4 regions of the Bradyrhizobium sp. S3.7.6 genome follow, and region 1 is predicted to be linked to each of the others. Evidence: riboswitches for the same ligand, from Rfam matches in the RefSeq annotation. Region 1 holds a riboswitch; each other region holds the start of a gene.
The links. Region 1 has a riboswitch for cobalamin ahead of ACVJ5M_RS23370 (ribonucleoside-diphosphate reductase subunit alpha). Riboswitches for the same ligand answer to the same signal wherever they lie in the genome.

Region 1 (7,896 bases):
AGCCGCCGTAGATGAAGATCGAGGGCACGTTGAGACGGACCATCGCCATCATCATGCCCGGCAGCGACTTGTCGCAACCGGCAAGGCCCACGAGCGCATCATAGGCGTGGCCGCGCACGGTCAGCTCGACGGAATCGGCGATGCACTCGCGCGACGGCAGCGACGAGCGCATGCCGTCATGGCCCATGGCGATGCCGTCGGTGACGGTGATGGTGCAGAATTCACGGGGGGTGCCGCCGGCCGACGCGACGCCCTTCTTCACCGCCTGGGCCTGGCGCATCAGGGAGATGTTGCAGGGGGCGGCCTCGTTCCAGCAGGAGGCGACGCCGACGAAGGGCTGGTGGATCTGCTCGGTAGTCAGACCCATGGCGTAGAAATAGGACCGGTGCGGCGCGCGCGTCGGGCCTTCCGTCACGTGACGGCTCGGCAGCCTCTGCTTGATGTCGGTCTTTGCGTCCATCGCGAACCAGTTTCCCCGGCCAACCCTTTCAGACCCGAAAAATCAGAGCCAAGATTTGAATCGACCTTGGGATTTTCCGTCCTTCGAAGACCGCCGATGCCCTTCAAACTTTAGAGCGATTTTATTCATGTTCGGGTGTGGCTAAAAAGCGGCGCTGATGCGAACGGACGGAGATAAGGGTTTAATCCAAGATGAGTGTTGCAGAGACAGCACAATCGTTACCGGGAAGACACGGGTTGGCTTACTGTAATACCCTCGTGATTATACCAATCCACAACTTGAGATTTCAAAGCCGCTCCGGCGCGCCCCAGCGCGGGTCTCGGGAACGGAGCGTGCCTCACCTGAGTCGCGGCGGCCCACAGTACCAACCCCGTCATCCTGAGGCAGGAGTGATGAGCGCGAAGCGCCCAGTTCAATCCGTCAGGTCGAGCCGCATGAACTGGTTGTGCGGGCTTGTCTCATAGTCAGCGAACGGCGCGCAGGAGACGAAACCGGCGCTGCGGTAGAGCGAGATGGCGGGCGCGTGCAGGGCTGCCGTGCCGGTCTCCAGGCTGAGGTGCACATAGCCCCGCTTGCGGGCTTCAGCGATGATATGGCTCAGCAGTGCGCGCCCTACCCCGGTGCCCCGCGCAGCCGGCGCGGCACGCATCGACTTCACCTCGCCATGCGTATGATCCAGCTCCTTCAGCGCACCGAACCCGAGCAGGACATCGTCCTGCCAAGCCGTCCAGAAGGTCACGGTGGCAGCCGAAAGGCCGGTGGCATCGAGAGCGAACGCGCGCTCGGCCATCACGCTGCGCAGCTCCTCGAGATGATGTGCCAACAAGTCGGCGACATAGGGCGCCGTCGGATCGTCTCGTCGGATCTCCACCTCATCCCCCTGCTGTCGCACGCGTGCCACCGTTTAAGCACAGGTGACACGCCCGCGGCATAACCATGATCGGTGCTATTCCCAAGTCAGCGCACCACCATTCTGGTATTCGATGACGCGGGTCTCGAAGAAGTTCTTCTCCTTCTTCAGATCCATTGCCTCGGACATCCACGGGAACGGGTTCTCGACCTCGGCGAACACCGGAGCGAGCCCGATCTGCGCACAGCGGCGGTTGGCGATGAAGTGCATGTACTGCTCGCACAGCGCCGCGTTGAGCCCAAGAAAGCCGCGCGGCATCGTATCGCGTCCGTAGGCGGCTTCCAGCTCGGCCGCATCACGGATCATGCCGCGAACCTCGTCCTGGAATGCCGCCGTCCACAGATGCGGGTTCTCGATCTTGATCTGGTTGATCACGTCGATGCCGAAGTTGAGATGGATACTCTCGTCGCGCAGGATGTATTGATACTGCTCGGCGATGCCGACCATCTTGTTGCGGCGGCCGAGCGACAGGATCTGCGCAAAGCCGGTGTAGAACCACATCCCCTCGAACACGACATAGAAGGCGACGAGATCGCGCAGGAAGGCGCGGTCGCTATCCGGCGTCCCCGTCTGGAACGACGGATCGTCCAGGTGCTGCGTGTGCTTGAGCGCCCAGGCCGCCTTGTCCGTGATCGACGGCACCTCGCGGTACATGTTGAACAGCTCGCCCTCGTCGAGGCCGAGGCTTTCGACGATATACTGGAAGGTGTGGGTGTGCACCGCCTCCTCGAAGGCCTGCCGAAGGAGGTACTGCCGGCACTCCGGATTGGTGAGGTGACGGTAGATCGCCAACACGATGTTGTTGGCGACGAGCGATTCAGAGGCTGCGAAGAAGCCGAGATTGCGCTTGATCGCGCGCCGCTCGTCCTCCGTTAGCCCGTCCCGCGACTTCCATAGCGCGATGTCGGCCTGCATCGAGACTTCGGTCGGCATCCAGTGATTGTTGCAGCCTGAAAGATACTTCTCCCAGGCCCATTTGTACTTCAGCGGAAGCAGCTGGTTGACGTCGGCGCGGCAGTTGATCATCTGCTTCTCGTCGACCGAGACGCGGCCGCCGGCGCGATCGATCGCACCTAAGCCGGTCGGGTCGGCCGGCTCGAGCTTGAGCTGGGTCTGCGGACGCAGTGCGGTGGCGAGACTTGAGACGGCCGGAGCGGCCGCTGTGGTTTCGGTATCGGACCAGTCAAGCATCGTCATCTCCTCACTGGCACGCTTCGCATTCGGGATCGTCGATCCGGCAGGCCTTGATGCCGTCGAGGTCCGGCACCGCAGAGGTCGGTATCATGATCGGCGCGTGCGACACCGCCACAGACGCGGACACCGCATTGAGCTTTCCGTCGGTGCCCTTCAACGTCGATTTCTCGACATGCGTGGCGCTGTGCGAGCGCAAATAGTAGGTCGTCTTCAAGCCGCGCCGCCAGGCCAGCCGGTAGAGCGCATCGAGCTTCTTGCCGGAGGGATTGGCGATGTAGAGGTTGAGCGACTGCGACTGGTCGATCCATTTCTGCCGGCGCGCGGCCGCCTCGATCAGCCAGGCGCTGTCGATCTCGAAGGCGGTGGCGTAGAGCGCCTTCAGATCGTCAGGAACGCGGTCGATCTGGCCGACGCTGCCGTCGAAATATTTGAGGTCGGAGACCATGACCTCGTCCCAAAGCCCCCTCGCCTTGAGGTCGCGGACCAGGAACTCGTTCACGACCGTGAAGTCGCCGGACATGTTCGATTTCACGAACAGGTTCTGATAGTTCGGCTCGATCGACTGCGAGACGCCGCAGATGTTGGAGATCGTCGCCGTTGGCGCGATCGCCATGACGTTCGAGTTGCGCATGCCGCTGGACGTGACCTTCTTGCGGAGGCGATCCCAGTCGAGTGTTGCGGAGCGATCGACGTCGAGACCACCGCGCGCGTCGGCGAGAAGCTGGATGGAGTCGAGCGGCAAGACGCCCTTCGACCACAGCGAGCCCTCGAAGCTCGGATAGCGTCCGCGCTCCGCGGCGAGATCGGACGACGCTTCGATCGCGTGGAACGAGATTGCTTCCATGCTGGTGTCGGCAAACATCACGGCAGTGTCGGACGCAGTTGGAATGCGCTGGACCTGAAGCGCTTCCTGAAATCCCATCAGGCCGAGCCCGACGGGACGATGACGCATGTTGGAGCGGCGCGCTTCGGGGATCGTGTAGAAATTGATGTCGATGACGTTGTCGAGCATCCGGACGGCGGTGGTCACCGTCCGCTTCAGCTTGGCCTGGTCGACACCATCGGGCCCGACATGGTTGAGCATGTTGATGGAGCCGAGATTGCAGACCGCGACCTCGTCGGCCGAGGTGTTGAGCGTGATCTCGGTGCAGAGGTTCGAGGAATGGATCACGCCCACGTGGCGTTGCGGCGAACGCAGATTGCAGGGGTCCTTGAAGGTGATCCAGGGATGACCGGTCTCGAACAGCATGGTCAGCATGCGACGCCAGAGGTCGCTCGCACGCACGGTCTTGAAGACGCGCATGCCGCCGGCTTTCGCCCTGGCCTCATAGGCCTCGTAAGCCGTCTTGAACGCCTCGCCATAGAGATCGTGCAAATCGGGCGTCTCGTCAGGCGAGAACAGCGTCCATTCGCCATCGGCATCGACGCGCTGCATGAACAGGTCCGGCACCCAATTGGCGGTGTTCATGTCGTGGGTGCGGCGGCGGTCGTCGCCGGTGTTCTTGCGCAGGTCGAGGAATTCCTCGATGTCGACGTGCCAGGTCTCCAGATAGGCGCAGACCGCGCCCTTGCGCTTGCCGCCCTGGTTGACGGCAATCGCGGTGTCGTTGGCAACCTTCAGGAACGGGATGATGCCCTGGCTCTCGCCGTTGGTGCCCTTGATGTGGGCGCCGAGACCACGCACCGGCGTCCAGTCGTTGCCAAGGCCGCCGGAATATTTTGCCAGCAGTGCGTTGTCCTTGATCGACTTGAAGATGCCGTCCAGGTCGTCGGACACCGTCGTGAGGAAGCAGGACGACAATTGCGGACGCAGCGTACCCGAATTGAACAGCGTCGGCGTCGAGGCCATGAAGTCAAACGATGACAGCAGATCGTAGAACTCGATCGACTTGGCCTCTCGGTCGATCTCGCGAACCGCAAGACCCATCGCTACGCGCATGAAGAAGGCCTGCGGCAATTCGATCCGCTTGCCTCGGACGTGCAGGAAGTAGCGGTCGTAGAGCGTCTGAAGCCCGAGGAACTGGAAGTTCAGGTCGCGCTCGGGCTTGAGTGCAGCCGCGATCCGGCCGAGGTCGAAGCGGGCCAGTTCAGGATCGAGCAGTTCGGCAGCGATGCCGGTCTTCAGATAGGCCGGGAAATATTCGACGTAGCGCATCGTCATGTCGGCCTGCGAGGCGGACGTCGGCACGCCATGGACGTAGGACAGCACCTCGCCGCGCAGCTTGTCCAGCAGCAGGCGCGCGCTGACATAGGCGTAGTTCGGCTCCTGCTCGACCAGCGTGCGCGCGGCCATGATCGAGGCCAGTGCCAGTTCGTCCTGGCTGATGCCGTCGTAGAGATTGCGGGTGGTCTCGGTGAGCACGGGTGCCGCGGAAACGCCGTCGAGGCCGGCGCAGGCTTCGCCGATAATCAGCGCGAGCCGCTTGGTGTCGAGACCAACGCGCGAACCGTCGGCGAGCGTGACATGAAGTGCCGGCGCGACAGCGGGCGTCGCTTCCGCGGCCGCCTCCTCGGCGCGCTGGCGCGACCGCTCCTCGCGGTACAGCACATAGGCGCGTGCGACCTTGTGGTGCTCGCTCCGCATCAAGGCGAGCTCGACCTGGTCCTGCACGTCCTCGATATGGAAGGTGCGTCCCTCGCCTGCCCGCCGCATCAACGCAGTGACGACTTCGGCCGTCAGCTGCTCCACGCTCTCATGGACGCGGCGCGAGGCGACCGCGCTGGTGCCTTCGACCGCAAGGAAAGCCTTGGTCATGGCGACCGCGATCTTGGCGGAATCGAACGGCGAGACCTTGCCGTTGCGACGGATGATCTGCATCGCCGGCTCGCTCGAAGCAAGCGCAAGCGATTGTGGACGCAAATGAACGATGGGTGCGGAAGCGGTGTCCGCGTCGTGCAGGTTCAGTGACATCAATGGGCCCCGTGATGCGCGCGTTGTGTTTGAACGGGGCTGTAAGGAAGGACGCTGCAGAAACGCCGGCGGCAGAGTTGCCGGGCGGTGCATGCAAGCGACCGCCGGACACCCCGCCCGTGGACGTTCAGATCGTCGCGGCAGGTCTCCTGGCTCGCAGGTCGTCGCCCACTTCCCGTCTTCCCGGCGCGAAAGGCACCAGTGACGATTGTTCGGAAGCAGCTCGCTGCTGACAGTTGCGGGGGCAGCGCCGGAATTCCACGCTCTCACGCGGTTCACCGGCTTCCCTCTTAGCCACTAAATCTTGCGATCCAGCGGAACCGTGACGCCCACATGTGGTGACATATGCAGCCGGGTGTCAACGATTCGTTGCGGGTCATGAGCCCTGTTCCCTGTGGAATGCGGGAATTCCCGCCGGGCTCGCGCAACCCTTGGGATGACGCACATCCAGCATTACGCGTTCCGCATCGCGCGCCCGAACGGATCGACCAGGCGGACGATCTCGCAGGCGGCGACGAGGCCGGCGAGCCAGACGGCGCTGGTCAGCCCGATGCGCGTCACGATGGCCGCAGTGAACGCGCCCTCTCCGCCAAGGAACGGCGTCGCGGCAAGCAGCGCGAGCTCATAGGCGGCGTAGGCGGCGACGAGCGCGATGGCCAGCATCAGCGGCGTGCGGCCCTGCGGCAGCAGGCGGAGAACGGTCGATGCCGCTGCCGTCGACAGCAACGCGGCAGCACCGATGACAAAGCCCCAGGCGATGGTGCTGCCATCGATGGGATAGTGCAGCACGCCGAAGCCGATGGTCTGGTTCACGAGCCAGGCGCCGGTGACGACGAGCAGCGCCGGACGCATCGGCAGCATCGCGGCGGCGACGACGGCGAACGCCGCAAACGGCGTCGCGCAGGCAAGCGCGAAGCTCGCGAGCGCGCATGACACCGTCAGCAGCGCAAAGCAGAACATCGGCGCAAGGCGCGAGGTGACCGGATGAAGGCGGAAACGGTCGGCGTGGGGCGGCAGGATGGTGACAGTCATGGAACGATCTCCTTATGGGATTTGTAGCACATTTTGTTGGAACGCGGCATCACGTCTGACTCAGTGAAGAGCCTCCATGGGATCTTCAGTCTCGGCTGGATCGCGACGGTCGTAGGCGGCAAGCCAGGCGGCGAGTGTCGCGGTGTGCGGCTCCATGGCCGCCAATTGGCGCAAGGCCACGCGAACAGTGGCGCGCGCCGTGCGATCGGGCGGAAGCGTCGCCATCTCAGGTCCCCGCCCCTTCTCGATCGCTTCGACCGCGGCCCTCTTGCACGCCGTCAGCTCCGGCAGCCCATAGAGTTCGAGCAGCGCCTGGAAGGCTGCGTGAAGATCCGGCCGAAAAGCGCGCTTGCGGCCGAGCTGATCGCGCAGCGGATGGGCCGGATAGAGATGCGCGCAGGGGATCCACCCCTCAGGCAGCGGCTCGGTGGCGGCATGGGTGCGGCGATGCGCGAGCAGCTTTGGCAGGACGTGGGTGTGCGGGCCGTCAGGGCTTCGCCCGCCCGGCGGCGGGATCGGCTGGAATACCTCGGCGCGCCCGATGCGGCTGATGAAGACGCGGTGCGGATTGGCGGCCAGAATGATCCGCATGGCGTCGCTTTCGGGCGCGAACACGGATTGGCCCGTGCGGCTCCTGAGCGCGGCGACGGCATCGGCATCGCTGACACGGATGCAAGCGTCGACCTGCAACGTTCCGAGGCCAAGGTCGAACAGGATGCCGCTGCGATCCCTCGTCAGGAGCGCCTCGACATCCGGGCCGAGCTCGGTCAGCACGGTACGACCGCTCATGGCGCTGGCTTCATGCGGGAGACACAGCGCGATGCGGTGGCTCCAGCTCTCCGTGGTCGGCGATTCCGATGCGATCAAGCGCAGGCCCGGGTGGAAGACAACGCGCATCCCACCCTTCTGCGTCACGACGCTGACCCCGTTGCGCGACTGCTCCATATCGAAGGCCTCACCGGGCTCGCGTGTGAACTCGGCAATGGCACCGAACGTGCCGACGCTCCAGCCGGCCTCAGCGTCGGCAAGCTGGCTTGCGATCAAGTCCATGAGCGGATCGGCCGTCGTCATGAGGCTCTTTCTCTCTCTCGCTATCTGACGTCGTAATTCGCCAGGCGAATGCCGCCATAGACGCCCAGTCCCGGCTGCAGAAAGCCGGTCGGATTTTGATAGTGCACATTGGCGAGATTATCGACCCGGCCAAACACCTTCACCTGGTCGGTGACCAGATATTCGGCTGCGACGTTGACGACGGTGTAGGCCGGAGCCAGCAGACGCGGAATGCTGAAGTCGCGGTTACCATCGACGAAACTCCCGACGTGCAACACGGTTGCGGAAAGTGTCAGTGGATCGATCGGATTCCAGATGACATTTGCGCTCCACTTCTCC
Region 2 (7,896 bases), 2.0 Mb from region 1:
CGCCAGCAGACCCGTCGCGTCGATCTCGCGCGCCGCACCTTCAATGCGGTCGGCGATGCTGACGATGCGCCCGTCGCGAATGCCGATATCGGCGCGAAACTCGTCGCTGGCCGTCACGATGGTGCCGCCGCGAATGGCGAGATCGAGCTGCGTCACAGGTGTCTCCGTCACTTGATGATCGCTGATGTCTGGAAGATCCGGCCCCACGCCGCAAGGGCCGCGATGTCGCCACCGGCGAGCTCGAGCGTCCGCCACAGCGTGACCGCGACCGAGTCCAGCACGGCGATGCCCAACTCCCGTTCGAGTGCGGCAGCCAGCGCGGCGCCGTCGAGATTGGTGCAGAGAATGACGACGGCATCGGCACCGTCCGCCGCGACCGCGCGGATCATGTCGGCGATCGTCGCGGGCGTGACCTCACCGAAGGAAAAATTATCGCGCAGGCCGAGATGCCGCTCGGCGTGAGGGGCGATCCCCTCCTCGGCCCAGCCATCGCCGATCCGCCGTTGCACGTCGTCCGTATAGGGTGAGACCAGGCCGACACGTCCGGCGCCGAGCGCGCGGACCGCGTCGATGCAGGCGAGCGTGGAGGTCGTCGCCGGGACATGGGTCCGCGCCGCGATCGCTTCGCACAGGCTCCGATCGCGGTCGATACCGAGCCAGCTTGCCGATGTGCCGTTCCAGGCAATGGCATCGACCTTGGCGTCCGCCAACAGATCCGCCACCGGCAGCATCACCGAGGCATCGAACTGGTTCAGCGCCGCGGCATCGAGCGCGATCTCGGTAACGCGGAAGCGCGAAAAATGAGCGGTGACGCCGGCCACGCCATGCAGCATGGAATTGGTGACGGGCTCCAGCACCGAGTTTGACGACGGGGTCATCATGCCGAGGCGCTTGCGCTGAATTGACATCGATCACGATCGCCCCATTGAGAGAGCGCACCGCTGCGCCCCCTCGGACGATCATCCGCGCCTGCCATCGCCCGCGCAACCCGCAATTTGCATGGCGCATATGATTTGCTCGATACGCAGCTCAAGCCGCGAACGTCGACCGCAAGCGCCGCCAGCCGATCACGATGCCGGTGACGGAAAATGCCAGCCCGAGCAAGCAGAGCCCGACGACCATGATATCGCGCAGACGCGGATGCGCCATGAGAACGGGAAAATCGAGCGTGTGAAGCGCGCCATAGAACCAGCGATAGGCCCGCCGCGAGGCATCCAGTCTTTGCAGCACGCGGCCGTCGGCACCGTCGATGTCGAACCAGAGGTCGCCGCATCGGGAGCGATAGACGGGCGCTCCGGGGACAGCCGAGTGCGCGGGATAGTCGTCATTGTCGGCAAGAACGGACGGGGCGCCACAGTCCGGCGCAAGGCGCGTCGTCAGGTCATGGACATCCTTCTCGCCGAGGAATGCCACCGGCCCGCTGCGGCTCGCCTCCGCCGTTTTGGTCAAGGTCTGACTGGCGAGGCCGATCCGGTCGCGCCGGTAGACGACACCGCTGACGGCGAACCATTCGACTTCGCGAGCCGACGGCTGACCGACCGGAGAGGCCGTCGTCCAGTCAGGCGTGGCATACACCACGCCCGCTTCGGTCGGGGTCAGCTCCCCACGCGAGAACAGCCGGCCGTGATCCATCGAGAGCCAGCCACTGAAACTCCAGGTCAGCACGAAAACGGTCGCGACGAGACCAATGATGTGATGCAGTGCGTGCCACCCGCGATAAGGCGACGAGACCCGACGCCCTCGAATCCTGATCCTGGTAATTCCGAGCACCGCGCCGAGCGTCGCGGCGATAAAAGCCACCAGCGACAATGTCGAGACCACCTGATCCCAAAGGGACCAGTTGCTCCTCAGGACCGTCGGATAGATCCAGTGCAGGACGCTGCCGGCCCAATTCCACCCGCGCTCGCTGCGGGTCGTATCCAGCACGACTTCGCCGGTGCGCGAGGAGACATAGGCCTCGGTTCCGGCCGCATCGCCAAGAGCGACGCGCAACAGAGGCCGGTGTCGATCAAAGCCGTTGGGTACGCTCCATTGATCATAATCCGCGCCCGAAATCATCGCCGCCCGCGCGGCATCGAGCCCGCGTTGCCGGGCATGATCCCGCGCGATACCGACCGCGACGTCGGCGGACGTCACCGATGCATCCCGTCCGTCGGAGGCATGGACCGCGCCCACACGCGACCGGTCCGACACGACATAGACCGGCCCGTCGCTCCGCTGGACCAGGCGAACGCGCGTGGCGTCCGCGATCTCGCTCGCGGCGACGGCATCCGCGACCGTAATCCTCACCTCTCCGCGATCAACCGGCGTAAGTCCGGAAAAGCGCTCCGCCTCCGTCAATGACGGAAACGGGACAAAGTGCATCACGATTCCGCTCGCGAACCACATCGCGAACAGCAGGCAGAACGCGATCCCGAGCCAGCGATGCAGCAGCACGATCGCGTTCATCATGTGGTCAGCGCCCTACCATTTGAACGCGGCCGAGAGCTCATAGGTCCTGGGCGCACCGAGCAGGATCTGGTCGGGATAGAACGGATCGCCCCAGATCGCGTAGCGCTTGTCGGTGATGTTGCGCACGCGGAAGCCCAGACGGGCCTGGTCGACCGCGTTGAACACCGTCTTCGGGATGTCGACGAAGGCGTAGACGTCGGCGACGGTGTAGGCCTTCATCGTCACGACGTTGGCATCGGTGTTGTAGCGGTCGCCGACATAGCGGCCCGTGATGCCGAGCTCCACCGGCCAGGGCGTGAAGAACCGGTACGACGCACCGGCATTGGCCACGACACGCGGCACGTTCGGCGGCGTGTTGCCGGAGAACGAACCACCGGCAAAATTGTAGTCGGCATAGCGTGCATCGACATAAGCGATGTTGCCCCAGAGCCGCAGGGGATCGATCGGGCGTACGGCCGCGGCGAGCTCGACGCCCTTCGACTCCTGCCGGCCTGCGATGTTGAGCTGCATGCCGCCGGCCGCTGCATAGACGTTCTTGCGCAGGATGTCGTAGGCCGAGAACGACCACTCCGCCCTGTTGTCCCAGAACAGGTGCTTGACGCCGGTCTCATAGGTGCGCGCGGTGGTCAGGTCGAGCGGCTGGGTCGGGCCGAGCAGGAAGATGTTGTTGGCCGAGATATCGGCGCCGGTCGCATACTGGCTGAAGAAGGTCAGGCCCGGAACGGCCTCCCAAGTGTAGCCGATACGCCCCGTCGTCGGGACCCAGGACGTCGAGAACGGGAAGTTCGCCTTTTCCAGCCCGGCGGAGTCGGTCGAGTTGCGGTCAAGCCCGATATGCTCGACGCGCAGGCCGCCGACCAGCGCGAAGGTTCGCGTGAGCTTCAGCCGGTCCTCGAACGACAGCGCTTCGTTGTCGATGCGCGCGGTCTGTTGCTGCGTCGTGAGCAGGCCGTAAAGGCCACGGTCGGGATTGACGAGCGAGACGTAATCGTCCGGGAAGTTGGCCGCGCCTGGCCTGACGAAATCGAGATAGCTGGACGAAAGTGTCGTGACCAGGCGGTTGTCGAAGCCTGCGATATTAGCGTCCCAAATCAGGTCGGTAATGTTGCCGACAAGGCGTTGGCTATGTGCAACATAGAAGCGCTCGCGATCGACCATGTTCGAGTTGGGCAGGCCCGTACTGGCATTGAAAGCCTCGATCTCGTTGTTGAACCAGGTACGCTCCGCGCCATAGGCATAGGCTTGGCTTTTCAGCGTCAGGTCAGGCGCCAGCTTCAGTTCGAAGCCGCCGCGCAGCCACACCTCTTGTGCCACGTTGCGGTTGTCGAGAACGTTGTAATTGGTGTTGAAGGTACGATCGTCGATCGTGATCGCACCGAGCTTCGTTTTGTTGAAGTTCGAGACGTAATTGCCCGAAACAATGCCGCTCGTCGCATGCGAGCCGCTGAAGGCGATCGGTACCAGCGGTGCGCCCCAATAGGCCTTCGAGCGATCTTCCCGGTACTCGATCGCGCCCCACATCTTGAGGCTGTCGGAGATGCGGTAATTGAGCTGGCCAGACACATCCAACGTCTTGGTATTGGTGTCGTCGGCAAAGCCATTGAGCGAGGCGCGGCTGATGTCGAAGCGGTAGTCGAGCCCCTGCACGTTAGTGCTGCCGCCCGAGCCGTAATGGACGCCGAACGAGTTGAGCGAATCCCAGGAAAAGTCAGCTTCATTCCGGATCGGCCCGGTGTGTGGCTGCTTCGTGATCAAGTTGATTGCGCCACCGGCGGCACCTTCGCCCGACATCAGCGAGGCCGGACCTTTCAAAAATTCCACGGCTGCGAGATTGGCCGTATCCGTGATCCGCGAGGTCATGTTCTGCGGACCGATCTTGATGCCGTTGTAGAGCATGTTGATCTGGCTGTTGGTGAAGCCACGCATGGAGAAAGCCGCGGGCTCGGCCGGATTGTCGCCGGAGGTGACACCGACCGCGCCCTGCGCAACCTCCGACACGGTGCGATAGCCCTGCTCCCGCATGGTCGCGGCCGAGATGACTTCGACGGTCGCGGGTGTCTCCTGCACGGTCAGGCCGAGGCGCGAGGCGCTCTCGGCAACCACATTGGTGTTGAGCGGCGTCTGCGCCGCCGCGGTCGGCACGACGGGCTTGGCCGCGGCCGATGCGGCCGCTGGCCTGCGCGATGCTGCGCGGCGTGGGCTCTGCGCGTCCCGGGCCGCCGGCTTTGCCGGTTTGCGGGATTGGGCGGGCGACACCTCGACCGGCGGCAGCGGCTCGCGGGCCTGCTGCGCCACGGCGGCAGGCAGATCGAGGGTGGCAAATGACGTAAGCGCGGCGGAAGCGAGCAGGAAGCAACGCGGTCGTACAAGACGAATGGAAGACACAGTTCGGGACCTCGGTGTGACGTCAGTGGCACGTCACCGCGAACCAAGGTCCCATCTTCCGGCTTATGAGCCTTCCGATGAAGCCGAATGTCTGTACTCCCCGACCGACATCTTCGCGTGTGACCACGGCTGACGGCAGGTCTCCTGGCTCGCGGGTCAGTACCTTGCATCGCCTTCCCGGGACCGAGATACCCAGTGGCTCGTGACGCAAGATTCGCCGCTTACAGTTGCGGGGGCAGCCGCGGCATTGGGGACAAAATCCCCGCACCGCATTCCCTTTTCATCCCCACTCGGGGAAACCGTCAAAGCCATCTAGGATTACCGACAAGACAGAGTCAATGTGCCGGTGCGACGTTATTACCACAGCGACCAACTTCCCTGGAGATAGGCATGGAAGGCGAGACCTTCCTCTGGCTGATACGGCATGCGCCCGTCGACGGCGCCAAAGGGACGATCCACGCAGCCGACGCGCCCGCCGATCTCGGCGATCGCGTGCAGCTGGAGGCGTTGCGGCAGAGGCTTCCGCCAGATGCTGCGAGCTTGGCGAGCCCGGCGCGACGTACGGTTGAGACGGCGCGCGCGCTGGGACTCGAACCCGCGTTGGTGCCCGAATTCAGTGAGCAGGATTTTGGCGACTGGACCGGCCTGCGGCATGACGAGCTCGCGGCGACCGGCGGCGAGGCCTATGCGCAGTTCTGGAGCAATCCGGCGCGCGGCCGGCCGCCGGGCGGCGAAAGTTTTGAGGATCAGGTCGCGCGCGTCCGGCTGGGTCTCGCGCAAATCGGCGCCGGCTCAGCAACGCTCGTCGTGCACTCCGGCACGATCCGCGCCGCACTCTGCATTGCTCTGGATCTGACACCACAAGCGGCCCTGCGCTTCGTGATCGATCCGTTGTCACTGACCCGGATCGACCGGCTCGCCACCGGCTGGCGCGTCGTCGCGGTCAATCAGCGCGCGGCTTGAGCTGGATCAGGCCGGGCGATCCGGCACGTTGGCCTGCGCGAAGGTCGCCATGCCGTTGTGAAGGCTGCACGCGAGCCGCACCAGCGGCAGCGCGATGGCGGCACCCGATCCTTCGCCGAGCCTGAGATCGAGGCTGATCAACGGCTGCACGTTCAGCGCGCGCAGCACCAGCCGATGCCCCTGCTCCGCCGATTGATGCGACGGCAGCAGGAATGGCTGGCACGACGGGTTCAGCCGCACCGCCGCCAACGCGGCCACGGATACGATGAAGCCATCGATCAACACGGGAATGCGGGCTTGTGCAGCCGCAATGATGGCGCCGCAGATCGCCGAGATTTCGAGGCCGCCGACGGCGCACAGGATCTTTTCCGGCGAAGCACCTGCAACGCCATGCCGCACGATCGCAGCGTCGATCACGCGCGCCTTGTGCGCACGGCCGGCCGCATCGACGCCGGTACCGCTGCCCGCGATCTCCTCGGCACTGATGCCAAGCAGGCTCGCCGCAATCGCCGCCGACGTCGTGGTATTGCCGATGCCCATCTCGCCGAAGATCAGGAGATCGGGCCTGCCGGCGTCTGCGCGCGCGACTGCGCGCTGACCGGCTTCGAAGGCGAATGCCAGCTCCGTGGGGGTGAGCGCGGCTTCCACGCTGAAGTCGCGCGTGCCGCTGCGCGGCTTGTCGGTGACGATTCCTGCCATCTCCTCCTGTGCCAGCGTACCGGCGTCGACGACCTCAAGGTTTGAGCCAAGCTCACGCGCCAGCACCGAGATCGCGGCACCGCCCGAGGCAAAATTCGCCATCATCGCGATGGTCACTCCTTGCGGATAGGCCGACACGCCCTGCGCGACGATGCCGTGATCGCCGGCGAAGACGATGATCGGCACCCGCGCGGCACGCGGCTGCTCGGTCGCCTGCAGGCCCGCAAGCTCGACCGCAAGCTGCTCCAGCCGGCCGAGCGCGCCAGCCGGCTTCGTCAGTTGCGCCTGACGCGCGAGCGCCGCCTCGCGATGGACAGCGGAGACATCGGGGCATTTCCGGGTGACCCATTCAGGGAGCATGCTGCCTCGCTTACGGCCTGCGCTTGAGAATGTAGCTGTCCATGATCCAGCCGTGCCGCTCGCGCGCATCCTGTCGCGCGGCGATGATGTGCGGGCCGATCTCGGCCAGAACGCCCGACATGACGATCTGATCGGGCATGCCGAGATAAGCGCCCCACCAGATGTGCAGCCCCGCAGGATCGAGCGACTGGAACGCCGTGCCGCCGTCGAGCATCACCACCACGGTATCGACGCCTTGCGGCCAGCCGCCCTCGCGCAAGCGGCGCCCCGTCGTGACGAGGAAGGGTTCGCCGATGTCGTTGAGCGGCAGCGCATGCGCCGCGCACAGCGCCTGGATCGAGGTGATGCCGGGCACAACTTCGATATCAGGCAAGGGATCGAGCCGCCGCGCAATGCGCAGCGAGGAATCGTAGAGCGAAGGATCGCCCCAGATCAGCAGCGCGACCTTGCCATCATCACCGAGATGGCTGGCGATCGTCTGCGACCAGGCCGCGGCCACGGCCTCGTGCCAATCGTCCACGCCCTTGTGATAATCCGCTTCACCGGCATCGCGCACGGGAAGATCGAACTCGGCAATGCGCGTCGTTTGATTGGTGAGCACATCCGCGCAGATCGTCCGCCTGAGATCTGCGAGATCGGACTTCGCCGTCCCCTTGCGCGGGATCAGGATGAGATCGGCCGCGTTGATGGCTTGAACGGCGGCGCGCGTGAGCTGCTCGGGATCGCCGCAACCGATGCCTATCAGGGAGAGCGTGAGCATCGTGAGTGCGAAGGGCGGCCATCACGGCCGCCCGTTCGCTTGTCTCTCTCAAGCCGCGTTATGCAAACGCGGGGTAACGAGGCCGGGCGCGGTGACGCCGCGCAGCGACTTCGCCAGCGCCAGCACACCGAGGTCGGCCAGCGGCTCGATCACGATGACGAGCGCGTAGGAGGCCGCGAAGGTCGCGATGTTGACGAGGTTGGTCGCACCGAAGCCCGAGCCATAGAGGGCCCAGAACGCGACCCAGGCGATGACGCCGGCCTGATACGTGGTCGAAA
Region 3 (7,896 bases), 2.4 Mb from region 1:
CCGAAGCGACCTCCGGGAACGACTTGATGATGCGGTCCTGCATCTGCATCAGCTCGGCCGCCTTGGTGACCGAAATGCCGGGCAGCGTCGTTGGCATGTAGAGCAGCGTTCCCTCATTCAGCGCCGGCATGAACTCGGTGCCGAGCTGGCGCGCCGGCCAGATCGTCACCGCAAGCACGACGAGCGAAGCCAGGATGACCGGCGTCTTGGCGCGCAGAACCCCCTTGATCACGGGACGGTAGACCCAGATCAGGAAGCGGTTGATGACGTTCCTGCTCTCCGGGACGATCCTGCCGCGGACGAAGATCACCATCAGCGCCGGCACCAGGGTGACGGACAGCAACGCCGCGGCGGCCATCGAGAAGGTCTTCGTGAACGCCAGCGGGCTGAACAATCGGCCCTCCTGCGATTCCAGCGTGAAGATCGGCATGAACGACACGGTGATGATCAACAGGCTGAAGAAGAGCGCGGGGCCGACCTCGGATGCCGCGTCGATCAGAACCTGCACGCGTGACTGATCGGGCCCCGCCCGTTCGAGGTGCTTGTGTGCGTTCTCGATCATGACGATGGCGGGCGTCCACCATGGCGCCGATCGCAATCGCGATGCCACCCAGGCTCATGATGTTCGATCCCAGCCCGAGCAGCTTCATGGCGCCAAACGCCATCAACACGCCGACCGGCAACATCAGGATCGCGACGAGTGCGCTGCGGACATGCAGCAGGAACACGATGCAGACGAGCCCGACGACGATGCTCTCCTCGAACAGGGTATGCTTGAGGGTATCGATCGCCGCGTAGATCAGGTTCGACCGGTCGTAGACCGGCACGATCTCGACCGATTTCGGCAGGCTGCTCGCGATCTCCCTGAAGCGCTTCTTGACGTTTTCGATGACGTCGAGGGCGTTGACGCCGAACCGCTGCAGCACGATGCCGCTTGCGACCTCGCCCTCGCCGTTCAATTCGGCGATGCCGCGCCGCTCGTCGGGCCCGAGCTCGACGTTGGCGACGTCCCGCAGCAGCACCGGCGTGCCGTTGCTCGTCTTCAGCACGATGTTGCCGAGATCGTTGATGCTCTTGATGTAGCCCTTGCCGCGGATGACGTATTCGAACTCGGAGAGCTCGACGGTGCGGCCGCCGACGTCGGCGTTGCTGGCGCGGATCGCCTCACGTATTTTTTGCATGCTGATGCCGCGGTCGCGCATCCGCTGCGGGTCGAGGACCACGTTGTACTGCTTGACGAAGCCGCCGACGCTGGCGACCTCGGCGACGCCTTCGGCCTTGGCCAGCGCGAACTTCAGATTCCAGTCCTGGATCGTGCGCGTGTCCGCCAGGTTCAATTCCTTCGATATGACGGCGTATTGGTAGACCCAGCCGACGCCGGTCGCGTCGGGCCCGATGGTCGGGGTGACGCCGGCGGGAAGCCTGGACGCCGCGCCGTTCAGGAATTCCATGACGCGCGACCGCGCCCAATAGATGTCGGTGCCGTCCTCGAAGATCACATAGACGAAGGAGACGCCGAAGAACGAGAAGCCGCGTACGACCTTCGATTTCGGCACGGTGAGCATCGCCGTCGTCAGCGGATAGGTGACCTGATCCTCGATCACCTGCGGCGCCTGGCCGGGATACTCGGTGTAGACGATGACCTGCGTATCCGAGAGGTCCGGGATCGCATCCAGCGGAAGGTGAACCAGGGCATAGAGGCCGGCGGCGGCCGCGAAGCCGGCGCCGAACAGCACGAGCAGCAGATTGCGCGCCGACCAGGCGATGATGCGGGCGATCATTTGTGATCTCCCGTTGCATTGCCAGGGCCGGCGTCGGTGGCCTGGGATGCCGCCTCGCCAAACCCCTTCAGCGCGGCCTTCAGGTTGCTTTCCGCATCGATCAGGAAGTTGGCGGAGGTCACCACCGCCTCGCCGTCCGCGAGACCATGGCGCACCTCGACATAGCCGCCGCCGCGACGGCCGAGCTTGACTTCCCGCGGCTCGAAACGCCCTTCCCCCTTGTCGACGAGCACGGCCTGCCGGCTGCCGGTGTCGAGCACCGCGCTGTCCTGTATCGCCAGGACGGGCGCGGCATCGGCCGTGTCGATGTCGGCATCGACGTACATGTCGGGCAGCAGCACCGCGTCCGGATTGGCGAGCTCGATCCTGATGCGAACGGTGCGCGTGTCGCGGTTCACCTGCGGATAGACGACGGCGATGGTCCCGGTGAAGGTCCGGCCGGGGAAACTGCGCGCGCGCACCGCGACTGACTGCCCCACCGCGATGTTGCCGAGATCGCGCTCGGCCACGTCGACCAGCGCCCAGACCACCGAGGTGTCCGCGATCCGGAACAGAACGTCGCCGGGATTGGCCCGCATCCCTTCGATCGCATTGCGTTCGAGCACGACCCCGTCGCGCGGCGCAGACCAGCGTATGGCGACGGGCGCGGTGTGCGTCTTGTCCATCTCCGCAATGACGGACTCGGGAACGTCGAGATTGACCAGCCGCTGTCGCGAGCCGCGGCCGTACATCTCGACACCGCCGACCGTCTTGGAGGTGATCGTCGCAAGATATTCCGCCGCTGCGGACGCCACCGCCGAACTGTAGATTTCCATCAGCGGCTGGCCGGCCTTCACGCGCGTGCCGGTGGTCACGTCGGCGACCTTCTGCACGAAGCTTTCGGCGCGCATCGCGATCACCGACACGCGGCGTTCATCGAGCTGGATCGTGCCGGGCGCCTTCACCGAGACCCGGATCGAGCGCCGCGTGACGGGCTCGGACTTCACGCCCGCGCGCTGGATCTTGCCGGGCGACAGCTTCACCGTGCCGTCGTCGGTGTCGTCGCCTTCGTAAACGGCGACATAGTCCATCCCCATCGGATCCTTCTTTGGGACGGGCGACGTGTCGGGCAGCCCCATCGGATTGCGGTAGTAGAGGATTTTTCGCGGCGAAGCCGCTTGCGCCTTCGGTAGCGCCGGCGCGACGGCCGCTCCATCGTCGTCGTAGACCGGCAGATAGTCCCGCCCGCGGTCGTCCTTCTTCGGACCCGCAGACCAGAGCGACGCGCCGCTTGGATCGCGGTAGTAGAGCGGAGTTCGCTCCGCGGCGGCCGCAGCCGATGATATGTCGGCCTCAGCGAGCCAGCCCGCACCGTTCGAATGCCAGTAGTAGCCGGCCAGGACCAGGCCGCCGCCCAGCGCAAGTGCCGTCAGGAGACGCAGCGTTTTCATGTCGTGTATCCGCGCACCCGGGAGCGCGCGTCCGTGTGAAGGAAAAGGGGGAATGTCGGGCGCTGCCGGGCAGCGCCCGAACGCTCACTTGACCGCCGTGACGATCACCTTGCCGGTGACGGTCTCCGGTTCGCCCTGCACCTTCACGGACAGCGTCATCTGGTAGCGGCCAGCCATCGGCAGGTCCGTCTTGAAGGCGTACACACCAGGCTCCCTGGACGGCAGCGGCGCGACCGCCGATTCCATCTCGGCCATCCCGTCCGGGGCCATGTCGAGGCGGGTCTTGAAGATGACTGCGTCCGGTATCGGCTTGCCGGACTGCTTGTTCGTCAGGCGAACGGCGAGCGTGACGTCTTCGCCCTTCCTCATCTGCGGAGTGACGGGCTCGAAGGCGTAGTCGCCCGCGCCCGCCATCGCGGCTGAAGCGGCAAGCGAAAGGGTGGCGGCGAGAGCCGCGGTGCGGATTTTGGAAAGCATTGTCTTGTCCTCATGAATTGATCTTTCGCCGTGGCGCGTGAAGCGCGCACGTCAGTCGTCGTCGCGAGCAGGCATGCCGCTCGCGTCTCGGGCTTTGCGAGATCAGATTCGAGGAGGTCGGAAAGGAGGACTGCCGCCGCGGAAGGAAACGACCTGATCCGGGGGAATAGCCAACGTGCTGGCCATGACGGCGAGACGCTCGAACGCCACGGGCCTGACATCACCGAGCGCGATGATCCCACCGACGCAGCAGAAGCCCATCCCGCACTTGTAGCCGCCGCTATGGGAGCCTGTTCCCTTCATGTCGGGACAACAATCGTCCATCGACATGTCGGCGTCGCCGCTCATGTGCATGGCCGTCTGCATGCCATCCGACGACATTGCGAGGTTCGCCGCGGACGCGCCAACCGGCAGCATCGCCAAGGATATGGCGATGGCGACTGCCAGGATGGTACGGACGAACTGCATCAATATCGACTTACTTTGTCAGGCCGGAACTCGGCCTCAGTAGCATATTCGGGCACCAAAGGCAGTCATTGATCGTGGTCAAGCGTTCGTTACCCAGGCTGGTCCGGAGGCCGGGTTGGACGTTTCGACGCGGTCCTTCGGACTATCGTGCAAAACAGCAACACAAGGCCACCATCGACCGACCAGCCCGTCCAGCAGCCCGCGCGGATGTTGACGCGCTCATCCCCTGATGCCAGTTTCGTGATCGGTAGTGTCCGCAAGGACTCTTCAAGGGAATGCGGTGCGTCCACCTCAGTGGGCAATTCCGCGGCTGCCCCCGCAACTGTAGGCGGATAGTCGACGACCAAACAAACCACTGGAGCCCCGCTTGGGCCTCTGGGAAGGTGGTCGAAGGCGATGACCCGCGAGCCAGGAAACCTGCTGCCAGCCATGGTCACGCGCGAACGCATTGGGCGGGGTGCCCTGATGTCGGACAAGTAGCCGGTGCATCCGCCGCCTGGGGCGAAGGTGGATGACTAAGGCAACCGCGGTGACGGTTTGTTTGCGTCGCCGCAGAGCGTTGTTGTGCAACATTTTCATTTCCGTGCTGGCGCAAGGCCAGCGTTATCGCGTGCTTTCCTGATTACTCTGCTCTCGTCGGTGTCCTTGTCGTCCGCGGCGCTCGCGCAAAGCGCGGCGCAGGACAACCGCTCCCGGGAGGTCGGCCCGGTGATCGTGTCGCCGCCTGCGCCGCGACAGGCTCCTGCCGTCAGCCCCGGCACTCAGAAGCAGCGCGCCGCCCGGCGCGCCGCGGGACGCAATCGTGGCGCCCCTGCTGTCGCCGTTCCGGCCACGCAAGCTCCGAGCGGCCCGGTGCAGACGCCGCTCAACACGGCAGCCGTCACCGATGTCGGCTCCCGGCTCGGCATCACGGCGCGCGAGATGCCGGCGACCGTCGAGGTCATCAGTCAGCGGACGATGCAGGACCTGGGCATCCGGACCACGACCGACGTCGCCAAGGCTGCAGTCGGCGTCACCGGCGGCGATGCGCCCGGCGCGCCCGCCATCTTCTCGATGCGTGGCTTTTCCGGCGACCAGATCTCCACGCTCTACAACGGCATCCCGATCGGGCCGTCGACCATGACCGGCCGTCCCATGGACGTGGCTGGCCTCCAGCAGGTCGAGATCATCAAGGGACCGGACTCGCTGGTGGCGGGCCTCGGTGCGACCGGCGGCGCCATCAACTACGTGAACAAGGCGCCGCACACCGGACCAATCGTCAACGACGCCTTCACCTCCTACGATTCCTTCAACGGCTATCGCGCCGGTTACGGATCGGGCGGCAGCACGCTGATCAACGGCCTCGACTACCGCTTCGATATCAGCCATTTCAACAACAAGGGCTTTATCGACGACACCTATTCGAAGCTCAGCAACGTCTCGGGCCAGCTGAACTATCGCGTCAACGAGAACCTGAAGATCTGGGGCGCAACCGAATACAGGCAGGACAACGACCGCTTCTACTGGGGGACGCCGCTGGTGCCGGCGAACGCGCCGGGCATCGTGCCGACGTACGGCATCGTGTCCGGCGTCTGGAGCAACTATTACCTCGGCGGCGGCACGCCGGTCCCGGTCACCATCGACGCGCGCACGCTGACCACGAACTACAACGTGCTCGACAATCACAGCGGCGCCAACGAGCTCTGGCTGCGCAGCGGCTTTCAATGGGACATCACCAACAACATCTCGCTGAAAAGCCAAGTCTACGGCTATGACGCCCACCGGCACTGGTTCAACAACGAGATCTCGTCGTTCGACTAGACCGTAGGCAATTTCGCAGGCGCGCAGAGCATCTACCGCGAGCGCCTGGCGCTCGATCACGCGCAGCGGCTCTACGGCAACATCACCGACCTCACCGTCAATTCCAACGTCGCCGGAATGGACAATCGCTTCGTCGCCACCGTGGCGGCGAGCAGCAACCAGTTCAACGTCTCGCAGGACACGTTGTTCTTCAATGACTACGTCGATCTCCTCAATCCGGACCGCGGCCTCTACGGCCCGCGCAGCGACGAGAAGATCTACACCCATCTCGACACCACCTCGCTGTCGTTCGAGGACCGGCTCAAGCTGACCTCGACCTTCGCGCTGATCGGCGGCATCCGTTTTGAGAATATCGAGCTGTCGCGGACCCGCTTCGACGAGACTGGCCTCCTGAAAGCCAGCTATCCTTTCTCGAAGACGTTCAATCCGGTCACCGGACGCATCGGCTACACCTGGGACATCGCGCCCGGCGTGATGCTTTACGGCCAGTACGCGACGGCGGCGGACCCGACGGTCGCGAACATCTTCATCCTCAGGCCCACGACGCCGCTGCTGCTCACGACGTCGCGAACCTACGAGACCGGCGTGAAGCTGCTGTCGGCCGACAAGCGCGCGGAGGCCACGCTCTCGGCCTTCGACATCGAGCGCAAGAACGTCTACGTCCCCGAAAGCGGCATCCTCTTCAACGTCGCCGGCAAGATGGCCTCCAAGGGCGTCGAGATTGCCGCCGCGGTCAATCCGGTCGCGGGCCTGAAACTATGGGGCAACGTCGCCTTCGTGCAGTCGCGCTTCATCGACTTCACCTATGTCGACGGCAATGGCGACTTCCAGTCCTATTCGGGCAAGACGCCGCCCAACGTTCCCAACTTCATCGCCAACGCCGGCGCCTCCTATCGCTTCGACACGAAGCTGCCGGTGGAGATCGGCGGCCTCGTCCGTCACGTCGGCGACCGCTTCAACTTCCAGGACAATCTGGTCACGATGGACGCCTACACGATCTTCGACGCATACGCGTTCGTCGATATTCCAAAAGCCTATTTCCCGGGCGTCGACCAGACCCGGATCAGCTTTCGCGTGAGGAACCTGACCAACAAGCTCTACGCGGCCTGGGGCGATCCGGGTTACACCGACCAGATCATCCTGGGCGCGCCGCGCAGCTACGAGGTCGCGGCTTCGTTCAAGTGGTAGTCGCGGATCACCTCGTCCGCGCCGTGGCGGGAGGTGTCACGCGACAGTAGGACGCAATCGCAAATCGATTGCGCCGTTGAAGCCGCGGGTCTCGAGAGCTATCGATCAACGAAACCTCGCTTCCATCGGGAGGAACGCATGAGCACCATCACCGGCGGTTGTCACTGTGGCGCAATCCGCTATCAGGTCGAGGGCGAAGCGATCGTGCACGCGCTGTGTCACTGCCGCGATTGCAGGCTTCACGCGGGCGCTCCCGTCGTCGGCTGGACGATGTACGCGGACGATGCCGTCAAGGTGACCAAGGGCGAGCCCAAGGTGTATCACTCCTCGGAACATGCCTGGCGGCACTTTTGCGGCGACTGCGGAACCGGCCTGTTTTATGTCAATGCCGACATGTTACCCGGGGTCATCGACGTCCAGAGCGCGACCTACGACGATCCCGATGCCGTACCGGCGACGATGCACATCCAGGTCGCAGAGCGCCTTCGATGGATGGAGCGCGCGCACGAACTGCCGACATTCGACCGCTATCCTCCGCCACCGTAGCGGCGCGCGCGAAGCGTTCGCCGTCTGGATGGAACCGCACAAACACCATCTTGCAACGGCCGGACGATCTCACGTAGATTGATCGGCGTGGGGACGAAGCAGACTCCCCGTGAGACCTCGGTCCAAGCTCTGCGCAGCACGCCATTCGTGGAGCTTGCGCATGGATACCGAACGCCACCCTCCTCTCCGCCCTACCGTTGCCATCC
Region 4 (7,896 bases), 2.0 Mb from region 1:
GTCCGCGCGTGCGGCTGCTCGGGCCGCGTCGTATCGAGGTGATAGAGCGATGGTCCTGCCGCACCGAGATGCGCTGCGGCCGCCGCGATGCCTGCTTCATGCGCGGCGTAATCCGCGGCGAGCAGAAGATCGGTCTCCGGCAAGTCCTGGACGTGCACGAAAGCATCGGCGGCTGCGAGCCGCGTCTCGATGCCGGCACGATCCGGCTGCATCGCACCGTCCGCCGAGAACGCCCAGGACGATGCCGAAAGCCAGGCTTCGCCGGCGGCATCACGCGTCTCGGCCGTGAAGGCATCGGGGATCGCGGACAGGCCGACGCCATATTGTCCGGGACGCGGCGCGAACACGCGCGAGGCGCGGTGGCGATAGGGATTCTCGTCGCCCTCATCCTCGCGCGTTGCGAGCGTCTCGGCGGCGGCCTCGAACAATTGCGCAAGGCCGGAGAAGACATCGCGGAACAGGCCCGACACGCGGAGCGTGACGTCGATACGGGGGCGCCCGAGCTCGGCCGGCGCGATGATGTCGTAGCCGGTGACGCGGCCGGAGGCGTGATCCCAGTGCGGCGCAAGGCCGGCAAGATGCAGCGCCATGGCGAACTCCTCGCCGGCGGTCCGCATCGTCGCCGAGCCCCAGAGATCGACCACGAGGCCTTTCGGCCAGTCGCCGTGATCCTGCAAATGGCGACGCAGCAGCTCTTCCGCAAGCCTGATGCCTTGCGCATGCGCCGACGGCGTCGGCACCGCTCGCGGATCGACGGCAAAGAGATTGCGCCCCGTGGGCAGAACGTCCTGGCGTCCGCGATACGGCGAGCCCGACGGCCCCGGCGCAACGCGCTGCCCCGCGAGGGCGGAACGCAACGCATCGCGCTCCGCGTCGGCGCAAGTGCCGCGGCCGAACACGTGCAACCCGTCGCCGAACTGGCTCTCCTTGAGATCGCAGACGAAGCGATCGATCCGCGGGATCGCTTCCGCCGGTGCAGCCGATGCATCGAGACCGAGATCGTCCTCGAGGCCCGCCGCACGCGCTTCGTCGCGAATCGCGGCGATCAGACGCTGACGTCTGGCGGGGTCGAGGCCATCGGCGGTCGAATATTCGTCCAGCAGACGTTCGAGCCGGCGTAGGCCGTCCGGCACCGCGGATTGTTCCAGCGGCGGCGGCAGATGGCCGATGGTGACGGCACCCAAGCGCCGCTTGGCCTGCGCGGCCTCGCCGGGATCGTTGACGATGAAGGGATAGATGACCGGCAGATCGCCGATCAGGGCTTCCGGCCAGCAATGTGAGGACAGCGCCACGGATTTTCCGGGCAGCCATTCCAGCGTGCCATGGGCGCCCATGTGCACAACGGCATCGATGGCCTGCCCGCGGAACCAGAGATAGAACGCGACATAGGCATGGCGCGGTGTGCGGGCAAGATCGTGATAGTCGGCATCGCGCGTGGTCGCATCGCCGCGCTCGGGCTGAACCGCGATGATCGATCGGCCACTTGCGACGGCTGCGAATTGAAATGCACCGTCGCGACAGCTCGGGTCATCCTCCGGCGCGCCCCAGGCCTGCGCGAGATCATCCTGCAAGGCTTGCGGCAGGCGCGAGAGCGCCGCGCGGTAGTCGGCGACGCTCCAGGTCAGTTGCTGCTTCAGCAACGTTTCGCCAAGTGCGGAGACCGGCACAACATCGAAGCCGGCCTCTGTCAGGTCAGACAGCAATGCCTCCACCGACGCCAGCGCATCGAGCCCGACGGCATGCGCGATCTGATGCGGACGGCCCGGGTAGTTCGAGAGCACGAGCGCCACCCGCTTCTCGGCGGCTGGCGTCGCCGCGAGGCGCCGCCAGGCCGCAACGCGCGCGGCGACGGCCTTGACGCGCTCCTCGTCGGGCCGGTGCGCCAGATGCGAAAATTGCAGATCGGGATCACGCTCCGCGGCCGATTTGAAACTCACCACGCCCGCGAACAGGCGGCCGTCGACCTCCGGCAGCACCACATGCATCGCGAGATCGCCGGGCGACAGGCCGCGCAGCGACTCCGCCCAGTCTTCGCGCCGTGCCGATGAGAGCGCGACCTGGAAGACGGGACATGATGCAGCATCGAACGGTGTCGTGCCGTCGTCGCCCATCGCCGAGAACGCCGTCGCGTTGACGATCGCGGCCGGAGGATTCGTCGCGAAATAGGTCCGCAGCCAGTCCGCAACGCCCGGAGCCTTCAGCGAGGTGACGAACGCGCCGTACGCGTCAAAGCCGCGCTCGCGCAGCGCCGCGATCAGGGCGTCGACCGGCCCGGTATCCGCGGCGGTGAGATAGGAGCGATAGAAGGTCACGAACGCGAGCGGCTTTCCCTCGCCTGCCATCGGCGCAGCAATGACGCCACGCGCGGGATCGTAAAAGCCCATCTCAGGCAGGTTCATCTCGCCGACGACCGGGCCTGCGTAAAGGCCCGAGGCCAACGCGAGCTGCGCGATCGCGGCCTGCGCTGCAACAGGACCGCCGGTGTCACAGAGCACCTTGAGCCGGCGCAGCGTCGAAACCGGCAGGGTCGAGTAGGCATCGAGCCGCGTGTCGTCGCGGCCGTCGGCCGGCAGCACGGCCAGCACGATATTGCGGTCCTTCGCCAGCTGCTGCAGGGCCGCGAGCCCGTACGGCCAATAGGATTCACCGCCGATCAGGCGCACCAGGATGCCGCGTGCCTGCGACAGCGTGCGCTCGACATAGGTGTCGACCGACAACGGATGACGCAGCTCCGCGAGATTGGCGAGCCGCAGCGACGGCAGGCTGTTGCGGCCGCGCCGCCAGCCGGCCGCGAACGCGGCAAGGTCGGAATCCGAGTACGAGAGCACCACGAGATCGGCCGGGTCCTGGCCGATGTCCCTTGGCGTCGCAGTCTCCTCGAGACCGCGGCTCTCGCGGAAGACGACGTGCATCAGATACCAGATCCTGAAAGCCCAAGTCCGACCTTGATCGCGGCCTCGTCGATATCGCCGTGCTCGCCGATCACGACGAGCTTCGACTGCCTGAGAGCTGCGCCCCAGGGCTTGTCGAACTGGTGGCGCACGCGCTCGCCGACCGCTTGCAGCAACAGGCGCATCGGCTTGCCCGCGACCGCGATATAGCCCTTGACGCGCAGCACGTTCTGCTCGCGCGAAAGACGCTGCACCGATGCGACCAATGCTTCGATGTCGGTAACCTCCGGAAGATCGATCACGACGGAGGCGAAATCGTCGTGCTCGTGATCCTCCTCGCCGTCGTGATGCGAGGGGCGCGCGGCGAGATCGTTCTCTGCGGCAGCGCCGAGGCCAAGGATGACACGCGCATCGATCGCGCCATCGGTGACGGATAGCATCGGCACGCGGCGCGGCATCTCCGCGGTGATGGCGGCTTTGGCGGCTTCGATCCCTGCGGGCCCCGCAAGATCAGCCTTGGTCAGCAGCACGATGTCGGCGCAGGCGATCTGGTCCTCGAACACTTCCGACAGCGGCGTCTCGTGATCGAGATTTCCATCCGCCGCGCGCTGCGCTTCCACCGCAGCCGGGTCCGGCGCAAAACGGCCGGCGGCGACAGCCTCGGCATCGGCGAGCGCAATCACGCCGTCGACCGTGATCCGCGAGCGGATCTCCGGCCAGTCGAACGCCTTCAACAGCGGCTTCGGCAGCGCCAGGCCCGAGGTCTCGATCAGGATGTGATCGGGCCGCACCGGCCGCGCCAAGAGCTTTTCCATGGTCGGAATGAAATCGTCCGCAACGGTGCAGCAGATGCAGCCATTGGCGAGCTCGACGATGTTCTCCTCCGGGCAGTTGGCATCGGCGCAGGATTTCAGGATCTCGCCGTCGACGCCCTCGCTGCCGAACTCGTTGACGAGCACCGCGAGCTTCTTGCCGTCAGGGTTTGCGAGCAGATGCTGGATCAGCGTCGTCTTGCCTGAGCCGAGAAAACCGGTGACCACCGTCACAGGGACTTTTGCGAGCGAGTTCATTCGGCGGCCTCCGGCAACACGGCAATGGGGGGAATGCGGGCAAGCGACTGCTTGCGGAAGATTTCGGGACGGCTGCGCCAGGGCACGAGGCCATCGGGCGCGGCGGCATAGGCCGCAGCACCCGCGACCACGTCGCTCGCATGGGCCTCTGACAGACGGCCATAGACATAGGACCAGCGGCCGGGCGCGCTGAGCGCAACCGAGCAACCCTGGCTGCATGCCGACAGGCATTCAACGGGAACCACATTGACGCCCTCAGGCGCGCCGGCGTCGAGGATCGCACCATGCAGGCGCTTGCCGGGCGTCGTCTCACCCTCGTCGAGCGTCTGGCCGGCACGGCAGGTAATACAGACGTGAAGTGTGACGGTCATCGCCTCTTCCAGGATAAACAGCGGGAGGCGAAGAGGCACACGGACCATTCCCCCGAAGGTCCGTTTCCCCGTCGCGGAACACCCCGTCCGCCGGTCCAAAACTCGTCCGCGCTGGCAGGTCTCCCGGCTTGCGGAGCAGGGCTTTTGGCCCTTCGATCCCCGCCTTCCCGATCCCCTGCGGGGGATCAGTGGCCTCGGGCATCTCTCCGGTCACGGTCGCGGGGGCGGCTGCAGTTTGGAGCCGAATCTTGTCGATTCGGACCCTATCGCATTCCCTCTTCGCCTGTCATAGGACAGGAACCAACGCCGGGCCACCATTTGCCCCCGGCCGCCTCTTGTCAAGCCGAAGGACCCTGTCAGATGACGCCTGAACCGGATACCCAAACGGCCGAGGAAACCGACGCCCGCCACGCCGCGAAAATGGCGAAAATCAAGGTCGCCCGCGACAAGATCATGGCGACCAAGAGCGGCGAGAAGGGCCTCATCATCGTCCACACCGGCGCCGGCAAGGGCAAGTCCTCCTCCGCTTTCGGCATGATCGTCCGCTGTGTCGCCCATGGCTTCCCCTGCGCGGTCGTGCAGTTCATCAAGGGCGCCTGGGACACCGGCGAGCGGCGCCTGCTCACCGGCCATTTCGGCGAGCTCTGCCAGTTCCATGCGATGGGCGAAGGTTTCACCTGGGAGACGCAGGACCGCGCCCGCGACATCGCCGCGGCGCAGGCCGGCTGGGCGAAGGCCAAGGAGCTGATATCAGATTCCAATCTGCGCATGGTCGTGCTCGACGAGATCAACATCGCGCTGCGCTACGACTATCTCGACATCGCCGAGGTCGTCGACTTCCTGAAAACGCACAAGCCGCCGATGACGCATGTCGTGCTCACCGGGCGCAATGCCAAGGACGAGCTGATCGAGATCGCCGATCTCGTCACCGAGATGACGCTGGTCAAGCACCCCTTCCGCTCCGGCATCAAGGCGCAAGCCGGCGTCGAGTTCTGACGACGCCAGATTCTGAAAACACCATGGCGCGCGCATTGATGATCCAGGGGGCCGGCTCGGACGTGGGCAAGTCGCTCATCGTCGCCGGCCTCGCCCGCGCCTTCACGCGGCGCGGCCTGCGCGTGCTGCCCTTCAAGCCGCAGAACATGTCGAACAACGCGGCCGTGACCGTCGACGGCGGCGAGATCGGCCGCGCGCAGGCTCTGCAGGCGCTCGCCGCCGGTGTCGAGCCGCACACCGACATGAATCCGGTGCTGCTCAAGCCCGAGACCGACGTCGGCGCGCAGGTGATCGTGCAGGGAAAGCGCATCGCGGCCGCGCGGGCGCGCGAATATGCGGCGATGAAACCGTCGCTGATGGGCGCGGTGCTGGAAAGTTTCGAGAGGCTGAAAGCGCGCGCCGATCTGGTCCTGGTCGAAGGCGCCGGCAGCCCGGCCGAGGTCAACCTGCGCAAGGCCGACATCGCCAATATGGGCTTTGCGCGCAAGGCCGACGTGCCCGTCGTGCTGGTCGGCGACATCGACCGCGGCGGCGTCATCGCCCAGCTCGTCGGCATCAAGACGGTGATCGACCCCGACGATGCCGCGATGATCGAGGGTTTCGTCATCAACAAGTTCCGCGGCGACCCCTCGCTGTTCGACGACGGCTACAAGCTGATCGAGCAGAAGACCGCGTGGCGCGGCCTCGGCGTACTGCCCTGGTTCGCGCGCGCCGGCGAGCTGCCGGCCGAGGATGCGCTGGGGCTGAGCGACGCGCGCAAGCCAGGCCAGTGCAAGATCGCCTGCCTCGCGCTGTCGCGGATCGCCAATTTCGATGATCTTGATCCGCTGAAACTCGAACCTGGCGTCGATCTCGTGATGGTGCGGCCGGGCGAAGCCATCCCCGGCGACGTCCGCCTCGTCATCATCCCCGGCTCGAAATCCACCCGCGGCGATCTCGCCTTCCTGCGCGCGCAGGGCTGGGACATCGATCTCCTGGCGCATCATCGCCGCGGCGGCCATGTGCTTGGCCTCTGCGGCGGCTATCAGATGCTCGGGCGCAGCGTCGCCGACCCTGACGGCATCGAAGGTCCCGCAGGCGATACGCCGGGTCTCGGACTTCTGGACGTCGCCACAATGATGAGCCCGCAGAAGACGCTGACGCGCGTCGCGGCCGTGCATGCCGCCACGGACCAGCCGATCGACGCCTACGAAATCCACATCGGCCGCACCGACGGACCGGATCGCGCGCGCCCGTTTGCGAAACTGAATGGGGAGCCGGAGGGCGCGATCTCGCGCGATGGCCGCGTGCAGGGCAGCTATTTGCACGGCCTGTTCACGTCGGACGATTTCCGCAAGGCGTATCTCGCAAAGCTCGACATTCCGGCAGGCGACGAGCCTTATCACAGCAGGGTTGAGAGCGCGCTCGATGCCCTCGCCGATCACATCGAACAGCATCTCGACGTCGGCGGCCTGCTCGCGCTAGCGCGCTAGCGCCTCGGCAAGGCGCGTCCATTCGGCTTCGCTGCCGGGAAGCCCGAGGCGCAGCCATGCCGGCTCTTTCGCGAATACGCGCGACCAGATTTGGCTACGCGCCAGTTTCTCCTGCGCAGCAAGCGCATCAGGCGTCTCGTAGAGACGAAACAGCGGCGCACCACCGACGAGCCGCCAGCCTTGCGACTGCACGATGTCGTCGAGGCGGGCACAGTCGCGTGCGAGCCGCGCTGACGTCGCCTCGGCCCAGGCGTCGTCACGCAAGGCGCGGCAGCCGATCGCGATCGCCGCTCCCGACACCGGCCACGGACCTGACGCCGCCGCGAGCTTGGCGATGTCGGCCGCATTGCCGAGCGCAAACCCAAGCCTCAGGCCGGCAAGACCATAGAATTTGCCGAAGGAGCGCAGGACCAGCAGTCCAGGCCGATCCGCCTCGGATGCGAGCGACAGCTGCGGGGCAGCATCGGCAAAACTCTCGTCGATGACGAGACGGCCGACGCGCGGCAGCAGCGCCAGCAAATCCTTTGGCGCAAAACGCCGGCCATCGGGATTGTTGGGATTGACGACGACGGCGAGATCCGCGCCCGCCAGCGCGTCGAGCTCGCCGACCTCCTGGACATCCCAACCCGCAATCGACAAGACCCCGGCATATTCATTGTAGGTCGGCGCAAGGATGCGCGCGCGGCCGGCTGGCGCCAGTTGCGGCAGCAATTGAATGGCGGCCTGCGCACCACCCATCGCGACGAGCGGCGCGCTTGTGCCGTAAGCGTGCTGCGCGGCCTGATGCAGGCTCTCGATCTCGGCCCGCGACGGCAGCGCGTTCCACGCGCGCGCGCTCACCTCGCCCACGGGATAAGGCAGGCGGTTGATCCCGGTCGACAGATCGATCCAGTCCTCCGCGCGCCCGCCAAATCGCTGCTGGGCCAGATCGAGATTTCCACCGTGCTCGCGCATGCCCCGTTCTTTCACGCGAAGGCCAGGATCGCAAGGATGCCGGCGAGCAGCAGCATGGCGCGGCGGTAGATCGTCAACCCCCGGCTGATGTCCGCGGCAAGCGGATCGCGCGCGCCATCGTTGAGCCAGGGTTCGTTGGTGA

Region 2: linked by a shared signal. The riboswitch ahead of ACVJ5M_RS33535 (TonB-dependent receptor) and the one ahead of ACVJ5M_RS23370 (ribonucleoside-diphosphate reductase subunit alpha) in region 1 are both predicted to bind cobalamin.
Region 3: linked by a shared signal. The riboswitch ahead of ACVJ5M_RS34950 (TonB-dependent receptor plug domain-containing protein) and the one ahead of ACVJ5M_RS23370 (ribonucleoside-diphosphate reductase subunit alpha) in region 1 are both predicted to bind cobalamin.
Region 4: linked by a shared signal. The riboswitch ahead of ACVJ5M_RS33620 (DUF1636 domain-containing protein) and the one ahead of ACVJ5M_RS23370 (ribonucleoside-diphosphate reductase subunit alpha) in region 1 are both predicted to bind cobalamin.

The regions. Positions count from the first base shown of each region.
Region 1 is NZ_JBSSEQ010000001.1:4,835,743-4,843,638, reverse strand. It holds gene ilvD (dihydroxy-acid dehydratase) at 1-460, opposite strand, end outside; gene ACVJ5M_RS23380 (GNAT family N-acetyltransferase) at 873-1,331, opposite strand; gene ACVJ5M_RS23375 (ribonucleotide-diphosphate reductase subunit beta) at 1,407-2,561, opposite strand; gene ACVJ5M_RS23370 (ribonucleoside-diphosphate reductase subunit alpha) at 2,572-5,475, opposite strand; cobalamin riboswitch at 5,598-5,815, opposite strand; gene ACVJ5M_RS23365 (hypothetical protein) at 5,929-6,507, opposite strand; gene ACVJ5M_RS23360 (DUF6925 family protein) at 6,568-7,578, opposite strand; gene ACVJ5M_RS23355 (TonB-dependent receptor domain-containing protein) at 7,599-7,896, opposite strand, start outside.
Region 2 is NZ_JBSSEQ010000001.1:6,852,183-6,860,078, forward strand. It holds gene hydA (dihydropyrimidinase) at 1-156, opposite strand, end outside; gene ACVJ5M_RS33525 (maleate cis-trans isomerase family protein) at 168-908, opposite strand; gene ACVJ5M_RS33530 (PepSY domain-containing protein) at 1,030-2,451, opposite strand; gene ACVJ5M_RS33535 (TonB-dependent receptor) at 2,464-4,836, opposite strand; cobalamin riboswitch at 4,954-5,155, opposite strand; gene ACVJ5M_RS33540 (histidine phosphatase family protein) at 5,227-5,799, shown strand; gene cobT (nicotinate-nucleotide--dimethylbenzimidazole phosphoribosyltransferase) at 5,806-6,858, opposite strand; gene cobF (precorrin-6A synthase (deacetylating)) at 6,869-7,618, opposite strand; gene ACVJ5M_RS33555 (energy-coupling factor ABC transporter permease) at 7,667-7,896, opposite strand, start outside.
Region 3 is NZ_JBSSEQ010000001.1:7,185,907-7,193,802, forward strand. It holds partial or broken gene ACVJ5M_RS34930 (efflux RND transporter permease subunit) at 1-1,781, opposite strand, end outside; gene ACVJ5M_RS34935 (efflux RND transporter periplasmic adaptor subunit) at 1,778-3,211, opposite strand; gene ACVJ5M_RS34940 (FixH family protein) at 3,296-3,688, opposite strand; gene ACVJ5M_RS34945 (hypothetical protein) at 3,791-4,156, opposite strand; cobalamin riboswitch at 4,388-4,595, shown strand; gene ACVJ5M_RS34950 (TonB-dependent receptor plug domain-containing protein) at 4,796-5,956, shown strand; gene ACVJ5M_RS34955 (TonB-dependent receptor) at 6,038-7,144, shown strand; gene ACVJ5M_RS34960 (GFA family protein) at 7,283-7,690, shown strand; gene ACVJ5M_RS34965 (Cj0069 family protein) at 7,851-7,896, shown strand, end outside.
Region 4 is NZ_JBSSEQ010000001.1:6,869,502-6,877,397, forward strand. It holds gene cobN (cobaltochelatase subunit CobN) at 1-2,912, opposite strand, end outside; gene cobW (cobalamin biosynthesis protein CobW) at 2,912-3,961, opposite strand; gene ACVJ5M_RS33620 (DUF1636 domain-containing protein) at 3,958-4,332, opposite strand; cobalamin riboswitch at 4,429-4,652, opposite strand; gene cobO (cob(I)yrinic acid a,c-diamide adenosyltransferase) at 4,693-5,328, shown strand; gene ACVJ5M_RS33630 (cobyric acid synthase) at 5,352-6,800, shown strand; gene cobD (threonine-phosphate decarboxylase CobD) at 6,789-7,754, opposite strand; gene cbiB (adenosylcobinamide-phosphate synthase CbiB) at 7,766-7,896, opposite strand, start outside.